DNA from 2 places in the Bradyrhizobium sp. WSM1417 genome. Region 2 is predicted to be linked to the other one. Evidence: predicted binding sites of a transcription regulator. Region 2 holds the regulator's gene; the other holds the start of a gene.
The links. The regulator PhoB, encoded in region 2, activates phosphate uptake and scavenging genes when phosphate is short. The targets are predictions, from matches to a motif close to TGTCATNNANCTGTCAT.

Region 1: a site for PhoB is predicted at 1,900-1,916, ahead of BRA1417_RS0105700 (DUF2794 domain-containing protein). Genes of this name have one in related genera too.

What each region holds. Positions count from the first base shown of each region.
Region 1 is NZ_KI911783.1:1,159,528-1,166,990, reverse strand. It holds gene BRA1417_RS0105710 (Bax inhibitor-1/YccA family protein) at 1-707, shown strand, start outside; gene BRA1417_RS0105705 (GNAT family N-acetyltransferase) at 931-1,461, shown strand; gene BRA1417_RS0105700 (DUF2794 domain-containing protein) at 1,469-1,837, opposite strand; gene BRA1417_RS0105695 (thioredoxin family protein) at 2,435-3,211, opposite strand; gene acnA (aconitate hydratase AcnA) at 3,446-6,166, opposite strand; gene ccmA (heme ABC exporter ATP-binding protein CcmA) at 6,409-7,011, shown strand; gene ccmB (heme exporter protein CcmB) at 7,292-7,463, shown strand, end outside.
Region 2 is NZ_KI911783.1:446,216-453,678, reverse strand. It holds gene pstA (phosphate ABC transporter permease PstA) at 1-298, shown strand, start outside; gene pstB (phosphate ABC transporter ATP-binding protein PstB) at 295-1,116, shown strand; gene phoU (phosphate signaling complex protein PhoU) at 1,127-1,843, shown strand; gene phoB (phosphate regulon transcriptional regulator PhoB) at 1,867-2,574, shown strand; gene BRA1417_RS0102295 (GcrA family cell cycle regulator) at 2,793-3,305, opposite strand; gene BRA1417_RS0102290 (aspartate aminotransferase family protein) at 3,761-4,963, shown strand; gene argF (ornithine carbamoyltransferase) at 4,963-5,910, shown strand; gene BRA1417_RS0102280 (Hsp33 family molecular chaperone) at 6,150-7,157, shown strand; gene apaG (Co2+/Mg2+ efflux protein ApaG) at 7,216-7,463, opposite strand, start outside.

The DNA.
Region 1 (7,463 bases), 710 kb from region 2:
GCGCCTACATGCTGCGCATCTACAACTACATGAGCATCGGCCTGGCCATCACAGGCCTTGCCGCGCTCGGCGTCTACATGGCCGCCGTGACGGATGTTCCGACCCCGGAAGCCGTCCGCGTCGGCAAGCTGTTCCTGACGCCGTTCGGCTACGCGATGTTCGTCAGCCCCCTGAAGTGGCTGTTCATGCTCGCGCCGCTCGCCATGGTGTTCGTGATCTCGGCGGGCATCAACCGTCTCGCTCCCTCGACCGCCCAGATCCTGTTCTGGGTTTTCGCGGCGCTGATGGGCGTCTCGCTGTCCTCGATCTTCCTGGTGTTCACGCACACCTCGATCGTGCGGGTGTTCTTCATCACCGCGGCGACCTTCGGCGCGCTCAGCCTCTACGGCTACACCACCAAGCGTGACATGAGCGGAATGGGTTCGTTCCTGTTCATGGGCCTGATCGGCATCGTCATCGCGAGCCTGGTGAACCTGTTCCTGGCGAGCTCGGTGCTGCAGTTCGTCGTGTCGGTGGTCGGCGTGCTGGTGTTCGCGGGCCTCACCGCCTGGGACACCCAGCGGCTGAAGAACGACTACATCTACGGCTACGCCTCGGCCGGCGGTGACATCGCAGAGCGTGCAGCCATCACCGGCGCGCTGTCGCTGTACCTGAACTTCATCAACCTGTTCACGCTGCTTCTGCAGCTCCTCGGCCAGCGCGACTAAGCGTCAGACCAGAGCGAACGACACCAGCCCCGGCCGAAAGGCCGGGGTTTTTGTTTGGGCGTGATGTTCCCTCAACCACCGTCATTGCGAGAGCTCTTGCGACGAAGCAATCCAGAGCCCCTCCACGGACGCATTTCTGGATTGCTTCGCTTCGCTCGCAATGACGACGTGCGGAGGCCGTTCGCCTCTTCCAGCCGTCCCGGGAAGGCTCTAATCTTGCCCCATGTCCGCACCCGATATCAGGCCCACCACTGAGGCCGACCTTCCCGCCATCACCGCCATCTACCAACAGGCTGTCCGCGAGGGCACCGCAACGTTCGAGCTGGAGCCGCCCGACCTCGCCGAGATGACGCGCCGCTACCGTACGCTGATCGACGGCGGCTATCCCTATTTCGTCGCCATCCTCGACGGACGCGTCGCCGGCTACGCCTATGCCGGCGCTTACCGGCCGCGGCCGGCCTACCGCTTCACGGTCGAGAACTCGATCTATCTCGATCCGTCCTTCCACCGCCGCGGCATCGGGGCTCTCCTGCTGGAGCGGCTGATCGTCGAATGCGAGGCGCGCGGCTTCCGGCAGATGATCGCCGTGATCGGCGATTCCGCCAATGCCGGCTCGATCGGCGTGCACACCAGGGCCGGCTTCAAGATGATCGGCACGCATCCCAGCGTCGGGCTGAAATTCGGCCGCTGGCTCGACACGGTGATGATGCAGCGGGATCTTGGTGAGGGCGCGACTACGGTGCCGGAGAAGTAAAGCTTCCTCAAACCACCGCCAGCTTACGATCGATCACCAGGAGCACGCGCTCCAGCTCGTGGCCGCGGCGCAGGATCAGACCCGTCGCCGAGATCACGCTGTACATGCCTTGCTTGCGCGCGAGGCGCGGATCCTTCTCGATACGATAGATCGGCACTTCCGAGGCGCGGCGAAAGACCGAGAACACGGCGCGATCCCTGAGGAAGTCGATGGCATAGTCGCGCCATTCGCCGTCAGCAACCATCCGGCCGTAGAGATTGAGAATACGGTGCAGCTCGAGCCGGTTGAACGTCACCCGGCTCAGTTGCGCATTCGAAGCGGCGGGGCGCGCCGCCGCGCGCTGTTCGCTCGGATCGGCATCCTCCGACAGACTCATAGGCGCCTCCTGTCGCATCAGCATGACCGCGTCCGCGAAGACCGCCCCCGGAACCGCGGATCATGACGGTTGCATGATCGCGCCAACTGTTCCCCACCGCAAGGGCCCTTGAAAGGCCCTTGGACTGAAGCACATCCGCCCACACGCAGCGGTGGAACTCTGTCGCGGCAAACCGTCACGGGATCGTTAGCAGGAATCATAGTGTCGCCGCTTTTCCGCCAAGCGACTGCCGCCCTGCATTGCGAAAAGACTTGTGTGCGTTGACCCGGTCCTTTCGGTTCCGGATTCCTCAGCCCCCAGCCCCCCGGGGCCGTCAGGATCGGGTCTGTTCGCACGACAAGGAGGGCCAACGCGAGTTGGTCCTTTTTTGTTTGTATCGGTTTTGTTTGTGCCGGGATGTTTCTGCTTCGACGGACTTCTTCCTCATCAGCGAGAACACTCCCTCCCCTCATCCTGAGGAGCCGCGAAGCGGCGTCTCGAAGGATCGAGGCCGAGCTGCCTCAGCAGGGCCTCATGGTTCGAGACGCGCGCAAGAGCGCGCTCCTCACCATGAGGGGTTGATAGTGTGCTTGAATCGGAAGATTCGAAGTGTGCGCGTTAATGCAGCGACGTGTACGCCGCGCCCAGCATCGGGCCCGGCTTTTCCCGGCTGCCGTCCTGGACATAGACCACAGCACCGTCGACGCCGTCGCGCGTGAGGTTCTCGATCGGCACCGTCCAGCTTTCCGGACGGCCGGTCCAGTCGCCGACCTTGAGCAGGTTGCGCACCACGTTGTGATAGATGACCTGCTGTCCGCGATTTTCTCCGCGGCTGATCGCGATCGGAACCGACTTCGCAATCGAGCAGATCCAGACCTCGCCGTGGGACGCCGTCGGCTCCTTGCTCGCGGCCACCGAGACGTTGATCTGCTTGCCCGCGAGCGACATCGTCACCGGTACGCTCATCACACCAGTGCCCGTGTCGGTTTTGCCGATCGCGCTTTCGATGCCGGTGCGGTCGCTGCCGACGACATGCGTGGAGCCGTTGACCACGACCTGCGGCGTGTAGACTTCGCGGTCGCCGCGCATGCGCGAATAGGCACGCTGCCGTGCAGAGAAGCGCGAATCGGCCAATGTGTCCTTCCAGCCGAGATAGTCCCAATAGTCGATCGGCATGCTCAGCGCGATAATCGAGGGATCGCGGGCGAGGTCGCCGATGATCTTGTCGGCCGGCGGGCAGGAGGAGCAGCCCTGCGAGGTAAACAATTCGACAACGGCGCGGGGATCAGCCTCGGCAGGGCGAATGACGGCGACGATCGCACAGAGACCAAGTGCACCCGACCAGAGGGCGCCGGACCAGCTTGAAACCAGATGAGAAGCCGTCATTGTTGTCATGTCGAACGCCGCACACCGTTGCTCGTGAGAGGGAAATCTTACCGCCGGATGGTCACCGTAGTCTTACGGGCCTCGCACTTTCGTCCGCCAAAGTAACCGTCCAAACCGTGAGGTTCTCCGCCGGGCGGGCCCATCTGAAGCCTGCCGCAAACGCGTGAAGGCGGCCTTGTGATAGGCCGCCTTCGTGTAACCTACTACTCACTTCGCAGTGAGCCACCGTTCACAAATCCGCGCTTACGCCGCAAGCTTGCGCAGCACGTAGTGCAGGATGCCGCCGTTGCGGTAGTATTCGAGCTCGTCCAGCGTATCGATGCGGCAGAGCAGCGAAACGCGCTGCAGCGAACCGTCGCCGGAGACGATCTCCGCGGTCAGTTTCTGGCGCGGCTTGAGCTCGCCGACGAGGCCGCGCAGCGTGACCTTCTCGTCGCCCTTCAGACCGAGCGACGACCAGGAGGTGCCGTCCTCGAAGGTCAGCGGCAGCACGCCCATGCCGACCAGGTTGGAGCGATGGATGCGCTCGAAGCTCTGGCAAATCACGGCGCGCACGCCGAGCAGACGCGTGCCCTTCGCGGCCCAGTCGCGCGAGGAGCCGTTGCCGTATTCGGCGCCGGCGAACACCACCAGCGGCACCTGCTCCTGCTGGTACTTCATCGCGGCGTCGTAGATCGACATCTGCTCGCCGTCGGGCCAGTGCTTTGTCAGACCGCCCTCAGGGATATTTCCATCCGAGCCCTTGAGCATAAAATTCTTGATGCGGATATTGGCGAAGGTGCCGCGCATCATGACTTCGTGGTTGCCGCGCCGGGTGCCGTACTGGTTGAAGTCGGCCGGACGCACCTGGTGCTCGCTGAGATATTTGCCGGCGGGCGAGGTGAGCTTGATCGAACCGGCCGGCGAGATGTGGTCGGTGGTGATCTTGTCGCCGAACATGGCAAGGATGCGGGCCTCGACGATGTCGGTGACCGGCTCCGGCTCCTTCTTCATGCCTTCGAAATAGGGCGGGTTCTGCACATAGGTCGAGCTCATGTTCCAGCGATAGGTCTCGCTCTCGACGGTCTTGATCTTGCGCCAGTTGGTGTCGCCCTTGAACACGTCGGCATACTTCTTCTTGAAGATCGACGCGGTCACGAACTTCTTCATGAAGGCGTTGATCTCCTTCGTCGTCGGCCAGATGTCCTTCAGGTACACCGGCTTGCCGTCCTTGCCTTCGCCGAGCGGCTCGATGGCGAGGTTCTTGGTGACGGTGCCCGCGAGCGCGTGGGCGACCACGAGCGGCGGCGAGGCGAGATAGTTCGCCTGCACGTCCGGCGAGACGCGGCCTTCGAAGTTGCGGTTGCCGGAGAGCACGGCGGCCGCGACGATGCCGTTGTCGTTGATCGACTTCGAGATCTCCTCGGGCAGCGGACCGGAATTGCCGATGCAGGTGGTGCAGCCGAAGCCGACCAGGTTGAAGCCGACCTTGTCGAGATCGGCCTGCAGACCGGAATCGGCGAGATAGGCCGCCACCACCTGGCTGCCCGGGGCGAGCGAGGTCTTCACCCACGGCTTTGCCTTGAGGCCCTTCGCGGCGGCGTTGCGCGCCAGCAGACCGGCGCCGATCAGCACGCTCGGGTTCGAGGTGTTGGTGCAGGAGGTGATCGCGGCGATCACGACGTCGCCATGGCCGATGTCGAACTTCTTGCCGTCAACGGCGAAGCGCTTGCCCGGCTCCTCGGCCTTCTTGTATTCGCTGGCGAGCGCGAGCGAGAAGCCCTCGGCCACGGACGGCAGCGCAATGCGGCCTTCCGGGCGCTTCGGACCGGCCATCGAGGGCACGACGTCGCCGAGGTCGAGCGTCAGTGTCTCCGTGAACACCGGATCGGGCGACTTGGCGGTGCGGAACAGCCCTTGCGCCTTCGCATAGGCCTGCACCAGCGCGACGCGCGCCGAGGCGCGGCCGGAGGTCTTGAGATAATCGAGCGCGGCGGCATCGACCGGGAAGAAGCCGCAGGTCGCGCCATATTCAGGCGCCATGTTGGCGATCGTCGCCTTGTCGGCGACCGAGAGATGATCGAGGCCGGGGCCGAAGAACTCGACGAACTTGCCGACGACGCCGAGCTTGCGCAGCATCTGCGTCACGGTCAGCACGAGGTCGGTCGCGGTGACGCCTTCCTTCATCGCGCCCTTCAGCTTGAAGCCGACGACGTTGGGCAGCAGCATCGACAGCGGCTGGCCGAGCATGCAGGCTTCGGCCTCGATGCCGCCGACGCCCCAGCCGAGCACGGCGAGACCGTTGACCATGGTGGTGTGGGAATCGGTGCCGACCAGCGAGTCGGGATAGGCGACCTCGAAGGTGCCGGTCTTCTTGCCGACCGTCATCTTCTCCTTCTTGGTCCAGACCGTCTGGGAGAGATATTCGAGATTGACCTGGTGGCAGATGCCGGTGCCGGGCGGCACGACGGAGAAGTTCGAGAACGCCTTCTGGCCCCATTTCAGGAACTCGTAGCGCTCCTGGTTCTGCTTGTATTCCTCGGTGACGTTCTTGCCGAAGGCCTTGTTGTCACCGAAGAAGTTCACGATCACGGAGTGGTCGATGACGAGGTCGACCGGCACCAGCGGATTGATCTTCTCGGCATCGCCGCCGAGCTTCTGCATCGCGTTGCGCATTGCGGCGAGATCGACCACGGCGGGAACGCCGGTGAAGTCCTGCATCAGCACGCGCGCCGGGCGGAAGGCGATCTCATGCTCCAGCGACTTCTTGCGCAGCCATTTCGACACCGCGACGATGTCTTCCTTCTTGACCGAGCGGCCGTCCTCGTTGCGGAGCAGGTTCTCGAGCAGGACCTTCATCGAATAGGGGAGTTTCGAAATTCCCTTCAGACCATTCTTCTCGGCTGTGGGCAGGCTGTAATAGACATAGGTCTTGGCGCCGACCTTGAGGGTCTTTTTGCATTTGAAGCTGTCGAGCGAGGTCATGTAGGAAATCCCAATTGTCAGTTATACCCGGCAGGGTATTTTAACACCGTCAGCGTAGGCAGGCTGAGTCGCTTGCAGGGGCAGGTTGAGTTGCTGCATCAAGTAGTTCCGGGCTTATAGAAGCTTTCTAACCGCGCCGCCACAGCCACAAACGTGCCGCGGCAATCCGCGAGCCAAAAATTCCCCTACGCTACCCCAAGTTTTCCTGAGGCCCGGCTTTGAGCGGGTTGGTACGAGGCGAGATGCAGCTTTCCGGACATGGGGTCATTTGCGTGCGGGGCGGCCGCGAGGTGTTTGCCGGGCTCGAATTCAGGGCCGTCTCCGGCGAAGCCGTGGCGGTCGTCGGCCGCAACGGATCGGGCAAGACCTCGCTGCTGCGGCTGATCGCGGGCCTGCTCATTCCAGCGGGCGGCACGATCGTGCTGGACGGAGGCGATTCCGAGCTGACATTGCCGGAGCAATGCCACTATCTCGGCCATCGCGACGCCCTGAAGCCGGCCCTGAGCGTGGCGGAGAATCTGACATTCTGGGCCGATTTTCTCGGCGGCGAGCGTTTCGACGCCGGCGAGAGCCTCGCCACGGTCGGGCTCGACCATGCCGCCGATCTGCCCGCCGCCTTCCTGTCCGCCGGCCAGCGCCGCCGGCTCTCGCTGGCCCGCCTGCTGACCGTGCGCCGACCGGTCTGGCTGCTGGACGAGCCGACCACCGCGCTGGATGTCGCGGGACAGGACATGTTTTCCGGATTGATGCGCGAGCACCTCGGCCGCGGCGGCCTGATCGTCGCCGCCACCCACGCCCCGCTCGGAATCGATTCGCGGGAGCTGCGGATCGGGGGTGTGGTGTGATTCCGATGGACCCTCAGTTTTCCAAGCGGCCGAACTCCGCCCTCTCCGTTCCCTCCCCCCTTGTGGGGGAGGGTCAGGGAGGGGGGTGCCGCACAGCCTGCTCTCTCGGTTTCGGCGTTCGGCAGGCGAGCACTTTGTTGCTGGCGCCACGGACCCGACCACCATCTCTCCCGGGGCTACCCCTCTCCCCCACCCTCCCCCACAAGGGGGGAGGGAGCGCAGTTTGCCCCAGGCACGAGCCGGGCTCTTATGGCCGCCTCGCCGCGGAAAGAGTCACGCCATGACCGCCCTGTCCGCCCTCATTCGCCGGGACATCCGGATCGCGCTCCGCGTCGGCGGCGGGGCGTTGATTGGCGTGCTGTTCTTTCTGACCGTGGTGGTGCTGATGCCGTTTGCGGTGGGGCCGGATCTGGCGCTGCTGTCGCGGCTCGGGCCGGCGATCCTGTGGCTGG
Region 2 (7,463 bases):
CAAGCGGATCGCTTATCGTGCTGCCCGATCGGGTCTCATCACCGGCGTGCTGCTCGCGACCGCCCGCGTCGCCGGTGAAACCGCGCCGCTGCTGTTCACCGCGCTGTCGAACCAGTTCTTCAGCCTCGGCCTGAACAAGACCATGGCGAACCTGCCTGTGACCATCAACAACTTCGTGCAGAGCCCCTATGCCTATTGGAAGCAGTTGGCCTGGAGCGGGGCGCTGCTCATCACCCTGACCGTTCTTGCCCTTAATATTTTCGCGCGCATCCTTGGCGCCGAGAGGACCGCAAAATGAGTGATCTTTCCGTATCGATGAGCGCGTCCGGTGGACTGCCGCACGCGGCGGTGCTGCCCGAGGCGCCCCCCAAGGTGACCGTGCGCAACCTGAACTTCTATTACGGCGAGCACCATGCGCTGAAGAACATCAACCTGACGCTCGGCGCGAACCGCGTCACGGCGTTCATCGGTCCGTCAGGCTGCGGCAAGTCGACCCTGCTGCGCGTCTTCAACCGGATGTACGACCTCTATCCCGGCCAGCGCGCCACCGGTCAGCTCATGCTCGACCAGACCAACATCCTCGACGGCAAGCTGGACCTCAATCTGCTGCGCGCCCGCGTCGGCATGGTGTTCCAGAAACCGACGCCGTTCCCGATGACGATCTACGAGAACATCGCGTTCGGCATCCGTCTCTATGAGAAGATTTCGAAGTCTGAAATGGACGGCCGCGTCGAGAAGGCGCTGCGCGGCGGCGCGCTGTGGAACGAGGTCAAGGACAAGCTCAACGCCTCCGGCCTGTCGCTCTCGGGCGGCCAGCAGCAGCGCCTCTGCATCGCCCGCACCGTCGCGGTGCGGCCCGAGGTGATCCTGTTCGACGAACCCTGTTCGGCGCTCGACCCGATCTCGACCGCCAAGGTCGAGGAGCTGATCCAGGAGCTGTCCGAGGATTACACGATCGCGATCGTCACCCACAACATGCAGCAGGCGGCGCGCGTCTCCGACAAGACCGCCTTCATGTATCTCGGCGAGTTGATCGAGTTCGACGACACCAGCAAGATCTTCACGTCGCCGTCCGACCGGCGCACGCAGGATTACATCACCGGTCGGTTCGGCTAGGAGACGCGAAATGGGTTCTGAACATACCGCAAAGGCCTTCGACACCGACCTCCAGGAACTCACGCGCCTGGTCGCCGAGATGGGTGGCATCGCCGAGCGCATGATCGTCGAGTCCGTCGACGCATTGATCCGCCGCGACGTCCCGCTCGGGCAGCGCGTCGTCGCCATCGACACCGAGCTCGACGCGCTGCAGAAGCGCATCGAGGAGCGTGCGGTGCTCACCATCGCCCGGCGCCAGCCGATGGCGGTCGATCTGCGCGAGATCGTCGGCGCCATGCGCGTCGCGACCGATCTCGAGCGCATCGGCGACCTCGCCAAGAACATGGGCAAGCGCGTCGCGGCGCTGGAGACGGATTTCCATCCGCTCAAGTTGTTCCGCGGCCTCGAGCACATGACCGACCTCGTGCAGCAGCAGGTCAAGTCGGTGCTGGACGCCTATGCCGCGCATGATCTGCCGGCGGCGATGGCGGTGTGGAAGGGCGACGAGGAGGTCGATGCCATCTGCACCTCGCTGTTCCGCGAGCTTCTCACCTACATGATGGAGGATCCGCGCAACATCTCGTTCTGTATTCACCTGATGTTCTGCGCCAAGAACATCGAGCGGATCGGCGACCATGCCACCAACATCGCCGAGACCGTGTTCTACATGATCGAGGGCCAGGCGATCACCGACAAGCGGCCGAAGGGCGACATGACGACCTTCGCCAACACGGTACCGAACACCTGAAGACTTTAAGGAGCGACGACCCGATGGGCGCACGCATTATGGTGGTTGAGGACGAGGAAGCCCTGACCGAGCTTCTCCGCTACAACCTCGAAGGCGACGGCTATGACGTCGAGACGGTGATGCGCGGCGACGACGCCGACACCCGCCTCAAGGAGCACATCCCCGATCTGATCGTGCTCGACTGGATGCTGCCGGGCCTGTCGGGCATCGAATTGTGCCGGCGGCTTCGCACCCGTCCCGAGACCAAGCAGCTCCCGATCATCATGCTCACCGCGCGCGGCGAGGAGAGCGAGCGGGTGCGTGGTCTTGCGACCGGCGCCGACGATTACATCGTCAAGCCGTTCTCGGTGCCGGAGCTGCTCGCGCGCGTGAAGGGCCTGCTGCGGCGCGCGAGCCCGGAGCGCCTCGCCACCGTCCTTGCTTTTGGCGACATCGAGCTCGACCGTGACAAGCGCCGCGTGGCGCGCTCGGGCCGGCCGATCGATCTCGGTCCGACCGAATATCGCCTGCTGGAGTTCTTCCTGGAGCATCCGGGCCGGGTGTTTTCGCGCGAGCAGCTGCTCGACAGCGTCTGGGGCCGCGACATCTATATCGACGAGCGTACCGTCGACGTGCATATCGGCCGCCTGCGCAAGCTGCTCAATCTCGGCCGCGAGCAGGATCCGATCCGCACCGTCCGCGGCGCCGGCTACGCGCTGGATGATCGGTTTGCCAAGGCGGAGCAGGTGTAGGGTTGCAGGCTTGTTTGTTGGCGAGCTGTCCCCGAATTCTTCGACGTCGTCCCGGACAAGCGAGCGCTGATCCGGGACCCATAACCACCGAACGTGGTTTGGCGAAGACTCGGAGTGACCCTTTCGCACGACTACTGCGTGCTCGGAGTATGGGTCCTGGCTTTCGCCAGGACGACACTGAAATTGTTGAACTGTCTTCGCGCGACGACTTGCCGTGATTACCGCGGACCCGGCTTCACCGGTGCGCGGCGCCGATCCGACGCCGGCTGGTACGCGACGCGCGAGTGCTGGGCGCAATAGGGCAGGCCGGACAACGCCCGTCCACCGCAGAAGAAGAAGTCAGGGCTCGAGGGGTCGCCGACCGGCCAGTGACAGGTCGCCTCGTTCAATTCCAGCAGCGACAGCCGCTGGCTCATCGGCACCACGTTGTCGTAGGTGACCGGATCCGGCTCAGCCTCGACCTCGAAGGCCTGCGCCAGCGCGGTGTTGCCGCGCGAGATCGGGCGGCTCACCCGCATCATGTGCTGCGCGGGGCGCGCCTTGCGCGGCCGCGGCGCTGCCGATGATGGGCTCTTGGCGCGGCCCGAAAGGCCGAGCCTGTGCACTTTGCCGATCACGGCATTGCGGGTCACATTGCCGAGCTCCGCCGCGATCTGGCTGGCCGAAAGTCCGGCCTCCCAGAGCTTTTTCAGCTGCTCGACGCGATCATCGGACCAGGTCAAAACCGTCATTGCACCCTTTCCCTCGCTGCGCGCCAGCCATCCTGGGGCCTCGCAGCGAATGCCTAAGCCTTCAAAAACCCGTGCCGCCAGAATCCCTTAAGGCTCGCCGGGCGCGTCTTGAACGCCCGAACGTTTACGCCGGTACATAAGGACTTAAAGATCAGAACCACTGCACGAGATGTCGTATCTGACAATCCAAACGCTACAATATGGCGTGACTCCCGCGCAAGAGTCCGCCGACTCGCTTCCACATGTTCCGTGGCTAAATCTCGCAAAATCGGCACCGCAAGACTACGGATTCAGCGTTTCGCGAGGCTTTCCGGGCGGCATTGACACCCGTTTCACCAGGCCTAAGATAGTCGCACGTGCCGCCCTCAAGAGGCGGCACGTTTCGTTTTCCGGGCCGGTCGATGGTGCGTTGCGCAATGCACGCTCACACCGTCCGCAACATTCAAGTGACTCTCATGACTAACAGCGCAGCGCCGCATTTGCTCCCCGTTTTCGCCAGGTCCGACCTCGGTTTCGAGCGTGGCGAAGGCTGCTGGCTGATCGCGACCAATGGCGAGCGCTATCTCGATTTCACCTCCGGGGTGGCGGTGAATGCGCTCGGCCATGCCCATCCGGCGCTGGTCGCGGCGTTGCAGGAGCAGGCCACGAAGCTCTGGCACATGTCGAACCTATTCCAGAGCCCGGACGGCGAAAAGCTCGCCGCGCGTCTGTGCAATGAAAGTTTTGCGGATTTCGTGTTCTTCTGCAATTCCGGCGCCGAAGCGCTGGAATGCGTGATCAAGCTGGTCCGCCATTATCACTTCTCCAACGGGCATCCGGAGCGCTATCGCATCATCACCTTCGAAGGCGCCTTCCACGGCCGCACGCTGGCGACGCTGGCCGCGACGGGTTCGGCAAAATATCTCGAAGGTTTCGGCCCCCCGATGGAGGGCTTCGACCAAGTTGCGCATGGCGATATCGACGCGGTGAAAAAGGCGATCGGTCCGCAGACCGCCGGCATCCTGATCGAGCCGATCCAGGGCGAGGGCGGTGTGCGTTCGGCAACGCCCGCCTTCCTGAGGGCGTTGCGCCAGCTCTGCGACGAGAAGGGTCTGTTGCTCGCCTTCGACGAGGTGCAGACCGGCATGGGCCGCACCGGCGATCTGTTCGCGTACCGCCGCCTTGGCGTCGAACCCGACGTGATGTCGCTGGCCAAGGCGCTCGGCGGCGGCTTCCCGATCGGCGCCTGCCTCGCGACCGCGGAAGCAGCGTCCGGCATGACGCCGGGCTCGCACGGCTCGACCTTCGGCGGCAATCCGCTCGCGATCTCGGCTGCGAACGCCGTGCTCGACGTCATGCTCAAGCCCGGCTTCTTCGACCACGTGCAGAGGATGTCGCTGCTGCTGAAGCAGAAGCTCGCTTCCGTGATCGACCGCCACTCTGACGTCGTCAGCGAAGTGCGCGGCGAGGGCCTTCTGATCGGCATCAAGGCCGTGGTGCCTTCGGGCGATCTCGTTGCAGCATTGCGCGCCGAAAGGCTGCTCACCGTCGGTGCCGGCGACAATGTCGTGCGTTTCCTGCCGCCTTTGATCGTCACCGAAGCCGAGATCGAGGACAGCGTCGGGCGGCTCGAGCGCGCCTGCACCGCGTTATCCGGCAACAAGCGGGCGGCAAGCTGATGAGCAAGTCGTCCGATAAAACACCCAACAAAACACCGAAGCACTTCCTCGATATCAACGAGCTGCCGCTGTCGGAGCTCAAGCGCATGCTCGCCGCGTCCACCGCGATGAAGGCGAAGCAGAAGGCGCATCAGCCGGTCAGGCCGCTCGAAGGCAAGACGCTGGCGATGATCTTCGAGCGCCCCTCGACGCGGACGCGGGTGTCTTTCGACGTCGCCATGCGCCAGCTCGGCGGCGAGCCCATCATGCTCACCGGCGCCGAGATGCAGCTCGGCCGCGGCGAGACCATCGCCGACACCGCGCGCGTGCTGTCGCGCTATGTCGACGCCATCATGATCCGCATCCTCAATCACGACGCCCTGCTGGAGCTTGCGGCGAACGCCACCGTACCCGTCATCAACGGCCTGACGCGGCGCTCGCATCCCTGCCAGGTGATGGCCGACCTCATGACCTACGAGGAACATCGCGGCCCGATCGAGGGCAAGACCGTGGCCTGGACCGGCGACGACAACAACGTGCTGGCGTCGTGGGCGCACGCCGCCGAGCGCTTCAAGTTCCAGCTCAATGTCGCGACGCCTCCGGAGCTCGCGCCGAAAAAGGCGATGCGCGACTTCATCAAGGCGACCGGCGCGCCGATCATGCTCGGCACGGATGCCGAAGCCGCCGTGCGCGGCGCCGATTGTGTTGTGACCGACACTTGGGTGTCGATGGGCGACAAGGAAGGCGAGCATCGCCATAACGTGCTCAAGCCTTATCAGGTCAATGCCCAACTGATGTCGCTGGCCAAGCCCGATGCGCTGTTCATGCACTGCCTGCCCGCCCATCGCGGCGAGGAGGTCACCGACGAGGTGATCGACGGTCCGCAATCCGTCGTATTCGACGAGGCCGAAAACCGCCTGCACGCGCAGAAGGGCATTCTGGCCTGGTGCTTCGACGCGGTGAAGTAACCGGGCCGGTGAAGTAGTTTTGGATCGTCGTCCTGGCGAAAGCCAGGACCCATTACCACCGGCCGTGGTTTGGCGAAGATCGGAAATTGTCATCGCATGCCGCGACTTCTCCCTGGGGTAATGGGTCCTGGCTTTCGCCAGGACGGCACTGAATTTGCCGTATCGTGATCAAACCAGTGTCCAGATGGGCTGCCCTCACCCCCCTTCCAATTCCGCCTTCCGACCCCAGATAAAGCGCCATGGTTTCCCAATCCCCTGACATGAAAACCGGGCCCGAGGGCCCGGTTCGCGCGCCATCCGCGGTTCCGATCGATGACGCCGTGCTGCCCTACGAGGTCGACGCGCTCGATGTGCGCGGTCGGCTGGTGCGGCTTGGTCCGGCGCTCGACGAGATCCTGACCAAGCACGATTATCCGGCGCCGGTCGGCAAGCTGCTCGGCGAGGCCATCGTGCTGACCACGCTGCTCGGCTCGGCGCTGAAGTTCGAGGGCCGCTTCATCCTCCAGGCCCAGACCGACGGTCCGGTGTCGTTCCTGGTCGTGGACTACCAGGCGCCCGATCGTCTGCGCGCCTATGCGCGCTACGACGCCGCGCGCCTCGGCGATGCAAAAGATTCCGGCGCGCTGCTGGGGCACGGTCATCTCGCCATGACCATCGACCAGGGCCCCGACATGAGCCGCTACCAGGGCCTGGTCGCGCTCGACGGTGGCAGCCTGGAAGACGCCGCTCACGAATATTTCCTGCGCTCCGAGCAGATCCCGACCCGCGTGCGCCTTGCCGTGGGCGAGGAGTGGCGCTCGAACGACGGCGGCAAGCATCGCTGGCGCGCCGGCGGCATGCTGATGCAGTTCCTGCCGAAGGCGCCCGAGCGCGCGCGGCAGGCCGATCTGCATCCCGGCGATGCGCCCGAAGGCGTAGAAGTGCATGCCGTTGCTGAAGACGATGCCTGGGTCGAGGCGCGCTCGCTGATCGAGACCGTCGAAGACGTCGAGCTGATCGATCCCGAGCTCTCCGGCGAGCGGCTGCTCTACCGTCTCTTCCACGAACGCGGCGTGCGCGTGTTCAATCCGCTGCCCTTGAAGGCGCAATGCTCCTGCTCGCGCGATGCGGTGGCATCGATGCTGAAGAGCTTTTCGTCCGACGACCGTGCCGCGATGGTCAAGGACGACAAGGTCGTCGTGACCTGCGAGTTCTGCAGCTCTGTGTACGAGTTCACACCGGATGAGGCGGGCGTCGAGGACGCGTAGCGCGGTGCCGTAGTGCCGTAAGGGCGGGTAAAGCGAAGCGTGCCCACCATCTCAGACCTTAATTCAACACCCTCTTGTTGTCCGGGCTGTCCAGCGAGAACGTGGGCACGTCGATCTCGAAGCGTTCGCCGGTTGCGCTGACCATCTGGTAGCGGCCGGTCATAAAGCCGGAGGCGGTCGTGAGCGGTACGCCGGAGGTGTATTCGAAGCGTTCGCCAGGCGCGAGCGTCGGCTGCTCGCCGACGACGCCCTCGCCCTTCACCTCCTGCTGCCGGCCGGTGGCGTCGGTGATGATCCAGTGCCGCG